One region of the Erwinia sp. HR93 genome, then DNA from elsewhere that is predicted to be linked to it. Evidence: predicted binding sites of a transcription regulator. Region 1 holds the regulator's gene; each other region holds the start of a gene.

Region 1 (3,280 bases):
ATTGCCAGCATAACGCCGGTGCGGGCCGCGCTGCGCAATGCCGTAGATTTTAGCGATAGATAATTTTTTAGCGCGGGGAAGAGCGGCAGGCGGCGCTCTCTGTCGGCCATAAGATTACGTGCGTATAGCGGGCGCTGGGTGCGCAGCACGCGGGCGATGCGGCTGAAGTGGTAGTGGCAAAATTGCCCAACCGGATTATCCGGGTGTTGTCGGGCGATTTTGGCCAGCGCAGATAGCGGTTTTTCCATGCTAAAGCGGCGGGGATAGCGATGATAAAGAATGTCATCCGCCAGCACTCGCAGCCGGGAGGCGACGATTTGAGCGTTCCAGCGAATGACCGCCTCAGCGTGGCTCTTCTCGATTAACTTTTGCACTTCTTCCGGTTGATGCAGACTGACAGAGATGTGCTCCTGCAAATCGAGCCCGACCTGGAAGATGCGCAGCAGGCGCTTGTAGTCACTTTGCTGGCTGCCGGTGGAAAGCATATGAAGCTGCTGGTAGCACTGGCTTATCAGGTCAACGACTTTCTGCTGGCGCGTCAGCAACGGCGGCAGCGCTTTCTCAGGACAGGTGTGCTGCGTCAGCAGGCTATATTTCGCTTCACAGTAATTAGCCAGCTCGCGATACAGCAAACTGAGCGTTTCACGCAGCGGCTGTTCACGCCACAGCCAAAGCCAAAAGCGATTAAACAGTCCGTACCAGGTGGTACCAAGCGCGTACAGCAGCATGGGTTGCCAAACCGGCATGTTTCCCGCGAGGCTGAGCGTAAAAATAGCGGCCACCATTGAGGCAGGAAATAGCCTTGCATGCAGTGAGCTGATTTCCGCCGTTACGCCCAGAAGCAGCGCCATGCCGAAGAAGATGGCCGGCAGCGGCACATTTTCTCGCATCAATAATTGCACGATCAGACTGCAAGAGGCGAATAGGCAGCCGCCAACGATAAGTCGTTTAAAAAAGCGTTTATGAGGGGTATCCAGCCCGGCCATATTGCAGCAGGCGGGAACTAATGAAAAAAGTAGACCAAGACGAAGGTTACCCAGCGCCAGGCCGACGGCAACCGGCAGACATAGCACCAGCGTCTGACGCAGCGCGTAATTGACTTCAGGGTGATAAATCAGTCGGCGCCACATATATAACGACCTGAGGTATCGGCGCGGTGTGCGTGATAACACGCCGCGCCGCCGCGTTTAGCGCGTGCCGTAGACGACGATAGTTTTGCCGTGCGCGGATATCAGGTTCTGATCTTCGAGCATTTTTAAAATGCGGCCGACGGTTTCACGGGAGCAGCCCACGATTTGCCCGATTTCCTGGCGGGTAATTTTTATCTGCATGCCGTCAGGATGCGTCATGGCATCAGGCTGCTTCGCCAGGTTTAGTAGGGTTTGAGCAATGCGGCCGGTAACGTCCAGGAAAGCAAGGTTACCGACTTTTTCAGAGGTGACCTGCAGGCGACGCGCCATTTGTGATGAGAGGCGCATTAGAATATCCGGATTAACCTGGATTAACTGACGAAAATTTTTATAGGAGATTTCCGCGACCTCGCAGGCACTTTTGGCCCGAACCCAGGCGCTACGCTCCTGCCCTTCCTCAAAGAGGCCCAGTTCGCCGATAAAATCGCCCTGATTAAGGTATGAGAGGATCATTTCTTTGCCCTCTTCATCTTTAATCAGTACGGCCACGGAGCCTTTCACGATGTAGTAAAGCGTTTCGGCTTTTTCACCCTGATGGATGAGCGTGCTTTTGGAGGGATACTTATGAATGTGGCAATGAGACAAAAACCATTCGAGAGTCGGGTCTGTTTGCGGTTTGCCAAGCACCATGTGCGGTTATCCTCTGATTATAAACTGGCATCTGGAAGAGGCGCTTATGCTTCTCCCAAACGTGGTAAACGAGTTCTGCGTTTTAAATGGGAAGGGGATCAGAACAGCCTGTTATCAGTAAAGTTTTTACCTGAATGACCTTCACTACGACGCAGCAGTATCCGGTCTGTTTTAACATAGCTTTTCACCAGTGTCTCTTCTTGTCTCGTTTCAGCTTGACGCAGGTCGCCTTCTGTTGCCAGTTTCGCCCCTGACGCTTACTCTGTGGGGAAGCGTAATCTAACGGAGCGTACAAAATGCAGGCACGAGTTAAATGGGTAGAAGGGCTAACATTCCTCGCCGAATCCGCCTCTGGTCATCAGGTTTTGATGGACGGTAATTCAGGAGACAAGGCGCCAAGCCCGATGGAAATGGTATTAATGGCGGCCGGAAGTTGCAGCGCGATAGATGTGGTTTCTATCTTGCAAAAAGGGCGCCATGACGTAACCGATTGTGAGGTTAAACTTACGTCCGAGCGCCGTGAAGAAGCGCCGCGGCTTTTCACGCATATTAATCTGCACTTTATTGTTACCGGGCGCGGGCTGAGGGATAACGCGGTTGCACGTGCGGTTGAACTGTCAGCCGAAAAATACTGTTCGGTTGCGTTGATGCTGGAAAAGGCGGCCAATATTACCCATTCATGGGAAGTGATTGAAGCCTGATTAGACGCTGCGCGTCTTTAATAAGGCGCGCGATTTTAGTTGATTCCCCGGTCTTCAATTAACCGTTTCACCAGCGGTGTCATGATAAGCTCCATTGCAAGCCCCATTTTCCCTCCCGGCACTACCAGCGTATTCATGTGAGAAATGAACGAGCCTTGCAGCATAGCCAGCAGCCAGGGGAAATCGATCTGCTCCAGGTTACGAAAATGAATCACCACCAAACTTTCGTCCAGTGAGGGGATCGCCCGGGCTGCGAAGGGATTTGACGTATCGACGGTGGGCACGCGCTGGAAATTAATGTGCGTGCGCGAAAACTGAGGGGTAATGTAGTTAATATAGTCTTCCATTGAACGCACGACCGAGTCCATCACGGCCTCGCGGGAATGACCGCGCTCGCTCATATCCCGCACCAGTTTTTGTATCCACTCTAGGTTTACAATAGGCACTACGCCGACCAACAAATCTACGTGCTGCGCCACGTCTATCTGCGGCGTGACCACCCCGCCGTGTAGACCTTCGTAAAACAGGATGTCCGTGTCCGCAGGCAGCGGCTGCCAGGGGGTAAATGTACCGGGAACCTGATTCCAGGGCACCGCCTCGTCGTAGGTGTGTAAATATTTCCGGGATTCCCCGTGGCCGCTGCGCCCGTATTCCATAAAGGTGTTTTCCAGCAGGGAAAAATCGTTCGCATCGGGGCCAAAATAGCTGATATGGCGGCCTAAGTCGCGGGCCTTACGGATTTCCTGGTCCATTTCCGGG
Region 2 (3,280 bases), 200 kb from region 1:
TTCGCCGGCGAAGCGGATAGCCTCTTCTTTAGTGGCTGCCTGGCGACCGAGGAAGACATTGTTCGCGCCCAGCGTAAACAGATTGCCAGCTTCTGCGTTGACCTCGGTTTGTTGAGGAGCGCTGGCAATCGCGGGGGCTTCCTGCGTTGCCGGATGCTGCGCGGCGACCAGACGTTCGGTCAAATCGTTATACAGCCCGCTGTCGAGGAAGTTATTAAGGGAAATGTGCTGTGCGTGCGGCGCCTGACGCATTGCGCGCTCGGTGAGATCGCGGTGCGTAATGACCAGGTCAACGTCGCCAGGCAGGTTATTAATCGCGCAGTTAGTTACAGAAATCGCGGTCAACCCTGCATCCTGCACTTTTTTGCGCAGTACGCCGGCGCCCATGGCGCTGGATCCCATGCCCGCATCGCAGGCCACGATAATTTTACGCACGTGGCTCAAATCGCCTGCTGCAGTCTCAGCAGTGGCTGTGCCGCCTTTTGATTGCGCTTTCATCGCCTGCATGCGGCGAGTTGCGGCATCAATATCGTCTTCTTCTTTAACCTTACTGGTTTTCAGCAAAATAGCGGAAACAACGAAAGAAACCACCAGAGCCACCGCAATAGCGGCAATATTGGCGAAGTAAGCCCCTTTTGGCGTCATGGCCAGTACTGCCAGAATAGAACCCGGAGATGCCGGAGAAACTAAGCCGCCGTTCAGAACGCTCAGAGTGAATACACCGCTCATTCCGCCCAGAATAACGGCGATAATCAGACGAGGATTCATCAATACGTAGGGGAAGTAAATTTCGTGGATACCGCCAAGGAAGTGAATAATTGCGGCACCCCCGGCTGATTGTTTGGCGCTACCGCGGCCAAAAAACATGTAGGCCAGTAATACGCCCAGGCCCGGACCTGGGTTTGCTTCAATCAGGAAGAAGATAGATTTGCCGATATCATGCGACTGCTGGATACCCAACGGCGAGAAAATACCGTGGTTGATCGCGTTATTAAGGAACAGAATCTTCGCTGGTTCAACGAAGATAGACGCCAGAGGCAGCATATCGTGCGCCACCATAAAGCTAACGCCAGCCGCCAAAATCTTCGACAGCACTTCAACCGCCGGGCCGATACCCATGAAAGCCAGAATGGCGAGGATCATCCCGATGATACCGGCGGAGAAGTTATTCACCAGCATTTCAAAGCCGGACTTAATTTTACCGTCAATTAGCGCATCGAAACGCTTGATACACCATCCACCCAGCGGGCCGGCAATCATTGAGCCGAGGAACATGGGCATATCCGCGCCGACGATAACACCCATGGTTGTGATAGCGCCGACAACGCCGCCGCGCTCGCCGCCAATCAGGCGTCCGCCGGTGTAGCCGATAAGCAGTGGCAGAAGATACGTGATCATCGGGCCTACGAGTTTTGCCATCGTCTCGTTCGGGAACCAGCCGGTAGGGATAAAGAGTGCGGTGATAATCCCCCAGGCGATAAAGGCGCCGATATTCGGCATCACCATATTGCTAAGAAAACGACCAAAGCTCTGCACTTTGATCTTGATATCGGATGACATAAAACACCCCTTATGTGAGTACGTGCCGGGAATAGCCCGTTTCTTTTTTTGTTAATGAGGCGGCAGGTAAGCCAGCCTGATGTCCGTGATGCGAAATCTGGCACTGAAAACGCAAACTGTCCAGATGGTGCCATTTTGTGTGACATGAATCACTAAACATTAGGGGGTAATGGGGGCATTGATGTGATTTTGGTCACAAAAAAATAGCCAATCCCCTCGATTCTGATGAAATATTTGTCATTTCATGACACTCAATGTGACTTGAGTCACATTTGTGCTGATCGAGTTTATGTCACTTATGTGAGATGAATCACCTAAGTACCTATAAAAATATCATCGGTACGGGTGATAAACGCCGATGGAGGCAGGCACCGTTTCCAGTCATATGCTTAATATGAATGCCTCGCCAGGCGATGGTTATATCTGCAGGGTTGGCAAAGCGTTGCTCCTGACGGTGTGCCTATCACTGAGAGAGTTCATGTCAATATTATCTATTCACGGCCGTGCTCAACGGCGCGCGGCGAGGTATCCGCAGAATGGTAACGCGTCATCCGCGAGCTATCCCGGCGTTTAAAGCTTGATAGCATGGTTTTTCAACCTGTAAACCGCCGCCGTGGGCGATATCTCGGGTTATACGCCATACTTTCCGGGCGCGCGCGCAGGTCGCTCAGCCACTATTGCGATATCGGGCAGAGCCAGCAATCCTCACTAACAATTAAGTGTGTGTCGGTAATCGGGCGCTGGCTGGCGTCAACATTCATGGTTTGTGAAGTAGTATTAAATCGGGAGGCGCCGTTATTATGAAGCTTGTGGGTCGTTATACTTGTCCGCACGTGCGTAAAATCTCAATAATGCTTCTTGAAAAAGAAATGCCTTTTGAGTTGATTGATATACAGCGCGCCGGTGGGAAAATATCAGCAATGAATCCTCTGAGCCATATGCCATTATTGTGCACCGACAGCGGTGAGCGCTGGTTTGGCTCTGCGGTAATTAGCGATTATCTGGAAGAAATTTATCCTACGCCGTCGTTACTTCCCGGCGATTGCGCTGGAAGGCGATGGGAAAGCCAGATAGAGGCGCTTGCCGACGGTATTATTAACGTGGCGGAGCGGCTGGTCAGTGAGCGTCAGCGCTCGCCGGGGCAACAATTAGACGTTCTGCTATTGCAGTTGCGGGATGAATTGGGCGGCTGTCTGGACTGGCTGGAACACCAACTTTCGCAGGGTCGCATTACGACGCAGCCGCTACGCTTAGGCGCAATTGCCGTGGGCTGCGCTATTGGCTATCTCAATGCACAGCGCATCGCTCCGGGCTGGTGCGCTTCGCGCCCGCTGCTGGTGAATATGGTGGGTGCCCTGTTCGAACGAAATAGCTTCGCCCGCACCGGGCTGCCGGGGTAAACCCCTGGGCGGGGTCATTTGGCTATTTAAGCCGGATTTAGGGCGCCCGTTTATCCGTCGATTATTTAATGTTTATCTACAGCCGCCGGGATTTAACTAAAGCTTAAGCGCGTGCGGGTTAGCTTCGCGCTGGCTTTGGGTTTGTGTCTCACTGACGTGCGGTACGCCATGCAATGACTCAGGGTATATGACAGAGCGAAGCGGCACCTGTTACACTCGCTATCTTTCCCCCGAACGATATTTAGCCATGACTCAACACGATTTGTTCAGCCAGCTTCCTGCCCTCGATCGCCTGTTGCATGATGCAACGTTTGCCCCGT
Region 3 (3,280 bases), 670 kb from region 1:
ACCTTTATATATGGCGATCGATCCGCTTCAAAGTATGACGCGTGAAGAAAAATTGAATATTCTGCGCCGGGTGGATGCGGTGGCGCGGGCAGAAGATACGCGCGTTCAGGAAGTGAACGCCAGCCTGAGCGGCGTCTATGAACTGATTCTGGTCGCCGCCACGGACGGTACGCTGGCGGCGGATGTTCGCCCGCTGGTGCGTTTGTCCGTGAGTGTCCAGGTTGAGGAAGATGGTAAGCGTGAACGCGGTTCAAGCGGCGGCGGTGGACGCTTCGGCTATGAATGGTTTTTGGCACCGGTAAACGGTGAGGTGCGCGCTGAAGCCTGGGCGAAAGAGGCGGTACGTATGGCGCTGGTCAATCTTTCCGCCGTCGCGGCACCGGCCGGAACATTGCCCGTGGTTCTCGGCGCCGGCTGGCCTGGCGTTTTACTGCATGAGGCGGTTGGCCATGGGCTGGAAGGTGATTTTAATCGCCGGGGGACGTCGGTATTTAGCGGGCAGATGGGCGAGCTGGTGGCTTCACCGCTGTGCACCGTTGTTGATGATGGCACAATGACCAATCGTCGCGGTTCACTCGCCATCGACGATGAAGGGGTTCCCGGCCAGTATAATGTGCTGATTGAAAATGGCATCCTGAAAGGTTTCATGCAGGATAAGCTAAATGCGCGCCTGATGGGTTTGCAGCCTACGGGTAACGGGCGTCGTGAGTCTTACGCGCATCTGCCAATGCCGCGAATGACCAATACGTATATGCTGGCAGGTGAATCCACGCCGCAGGAAATTATTGAATCCGTTGACTACGGCCTGTACGCACCTAATTTCGGCGGTGGGCAAGTGGATATTACCTCCGGGAAATTTGTCTTTTCAACCTCAGAAGCCTATCTGATTGAGAAAGGGAAAGTGACGCGCGCGGTGAAAGGCGCGACGCTGATTGGCTCCGGAATCGAAGCCATGCAGCAGATATCCATGGTGGGAAATGACTTAGCGCTGGATAACGGCGTGGGCGTTTGTGGTAAAGAGGGGCAAAGTGTGCCTGTCGGCGTGGGCCAGCCTACGCTAAAAGTCGATAAACTGACCGTCGGCGGTACGGCATAAACTTTCTTCCGGCGGGGCGGGAAGTTAGCGCTCGCTTCGCCTGCCACTGCTGCCTCTGCGCATATCCTGATAAAGCTGCGCGACTTTCACGAAATAATCGCTCAGATAGTTGATACAAACCTGCACTTTAAGCGGCAGCTTGTCTTTTTCGGTATAGAGCGCGTAAACCGGTCTGGGTGCAGACTGATAGCGCGGGAGCAAAACTTCCAGTTCACCGCTGTTTACACCGTTAATTACCCACATCAGCGGCACATATGCGATGCCCGCGCCGACGGAAATCCAGCGCGTCAGCGTCATCGGGTCATTCGTGACAAACCGGCCTTTTGGCGTCAGCCGCGTTGAAATTCCTTCCGGAGCGACCAGCTCGAACTCATTGTCAGGGCGAACGCTATAGGCTATCCAGGAATGATTGACTAAGTCCGTCGGTTTTTCCGGCGTGCCATATTGGGCTAAATAGCCCCGCGAGGCACAAACCACCATGGGCATTGCGCCCAGTTTACGTGAGAACAGGCTGGAGTCTTGCAGTGATCCAACGCGGATAACCAGATCCAAACCATCGGCAATCAGATCCGGTGCGGGGATGCCGGTCACTAAATTGACCGTGAGGCCCGGATATTCTCGCAGCATATCGGCGGTCATACTCGCCAGGATATTTTGCGCCATCGTTGAAGAACTGCCGATGCGTAACGTGCCGGTAGGCGTGTTATTAAATGCATAAAGCTGTTCATGAACCGCGTGCGCTTCCTGTAGCATTTTTCGGCAGCCCTGATAATAGATTTTCCCGGCTTCTGTCAGGCCAATGCTGCGCGTACTGCGGTTAAGCAGTTTAACCTGTAGCTCGTTTTCCAGTTGAGATATGGTCTGACTAATTGAGGATACGCTCATTTGTAGCTGGCGCGCGGCTGCGGTAAACGAGCCAAATTCCACAACGCTTGCAAACACGGACATGTGTTTTAATCGATTCATTATTCACTCTGGCTTAAAAGTGATTTAGATCACAAGTAATAGATAACAGGTTAACAGTTACGTTAATATACTATTTTTAACAAAACCAACGGCGCGATTTCTCCCTCGCACCTTCCGCCATTCTCTTCGTGGCGCCGCTGGTAAACAATAAACGGTCACCTGCTTGTACTTCCAGGATTAACATGAGTTTATTTCCGGTTATCGTGGTTTTCGGACTTTCGTTTCCACCGATATTCGTTGAGCTGCTTCTTTCACTGGCGATTTTTTGGCTGGTGCGGCGCGTGCTTACCCCTACGGGGATCTATGATTTTGTCTGGCACCCGGCGCTGTTTAATACGGCCCTGTACTGCTGCCTGTTTTGGTTGATATCGCGCTTGTTTGTTTGAGGTTGATGTGAAAACGCTAACAAGAAAATTGCTCCGCACCGGCGTGACGCTGGTGCTGGTTCTTATTGCCATCATTGCTATTTTCCGTATCTGGAGCTTTTATACGGAGTCGCCATGGACGCGCGACGCGCGTTTTACCGCCGATGTTGTCGCTATTGCCCCCGATGTTGCAGGGCTGATAACGGACGTACAGGTTCATGATAATCAACCGGTGCGAAAAGGGCAGATATTATTCACCGTGGATAAACCGCGCTACCAGCAGGCGCTGGCGCAGGCTGAGGCGGACGTCGGCTATTATGAAGCGCTGGTGAATGAAAAGCGGCGCGAAGCCGGGCGACGTAATCGCTTAGGCATCCAGGCCATGTCTCGCGAAGAGATAGAACAATCGAATAATGGTTTGCAGACTTCGCTGCATCAGTTAGCTAAGGCCCAGGCGACGCGCGATTTGGCAAAGCTGGACTTAGAACGCACGACCGTTCGCGCGCCGTCTGACGGATGGATAACCAATCTTAATGTTTACGTCGGCGAGTTTATTACGCGCGGCTCCACCGCAGTTGCGTTAGTAAAAAAAGACTCATTTTATATTCTGGCTTATATGGAAGAGACTAAGCTTCATGGGATTAGGCCGGGCTATCGTGCAGAGATCACGCCGCTCGGTAGCAACCGCGTATTGAAAGGCACCGTTGAAAGTATCTCCGCCGGGGTGACTAATGCCAGCAGTAAAAATGACAGTAAAGGCATGGCGACGGTGGACTCCAATCTGGAGTGGGTTCGCCTGGCACAGCGTGTTCCGGTGCGTATCCGCCTGGATGAGCGGGTCGGTAATTTGTTC

What was found. Region 1 encodes CRP, which controls carbon source genes, mostly activating them, when cyclic AMP is high. Its sites were predicted from a motif close to ATGTGANNNNNNTCACAT; they were not measured.
Region 2: SFA31_RS03820 (PTS mannitol transporter subunit IICBA) is a predicted target of CRP. The motif match lies at 1,742-1,759, and genes of this name have one in related genera.
Region 3: aaeR (HTH-type transcriptional activator AaeR) is a predicted target of CRP. The motif match lies at 2,080-2,097, and genes of this name have one in related genera.

Annotation. Positions count from the first base shown of each region.
Region 1 covers NZ_JAXUDP010000001.1:998,836-1,002,115, forward strand. Annotated here, with positions in the region: gene SFA31_RS04650 (YccS/YhfK family putative transporter) at 1-1,130, opposite strand, end outside; gene crp (cAMP-activated global transcriptional regulator CRP) at 1,188-1,820, opposite strand; gene SFA31_RS04660 (OsmC family protein) at 2,117-2,521, shown strand; gene SFA31_RS04665 (phosphoribulokinase) at 2,557-3,280, opposite strand, start outside.
Region 2 covers NZ_JAXUDP010000001.1:797,217-800,496, forward strand. Annotated here, with positions in the region: gene SFA31_RS03820 (PTS mannitol transporter subunit IICBA) at 1-1,560, opposite strand, end outside; gene SFA31_RS03825 (glutathione S-transferase) at 2,361-2,960, shown strand; gene selA (L-seryl-tRNA(Sec) selenium transferase) at 3,208-3,280, shown strand, end outside.
Region 3 covers NZ_JAXUDP010000001.1:330,032-333,311, reverse strand. Annotated here, with positions in the region: gene tldD (metalloprotease TldD) at 1-1,096, shown strand, start outside; gene aaeR (HTH-type transcriptional activator AaeR) at 1,121-2,062, opposite strand; gene aaeX (p-hydroxybenzoic acid efflux pump operon protein AaeX) at 2,245-2,448, shown strand; gene aaeA (p-hydroxybenzoic acid efflux pump subunit AaeA) at 2,456-3,280, shown strand, end outside.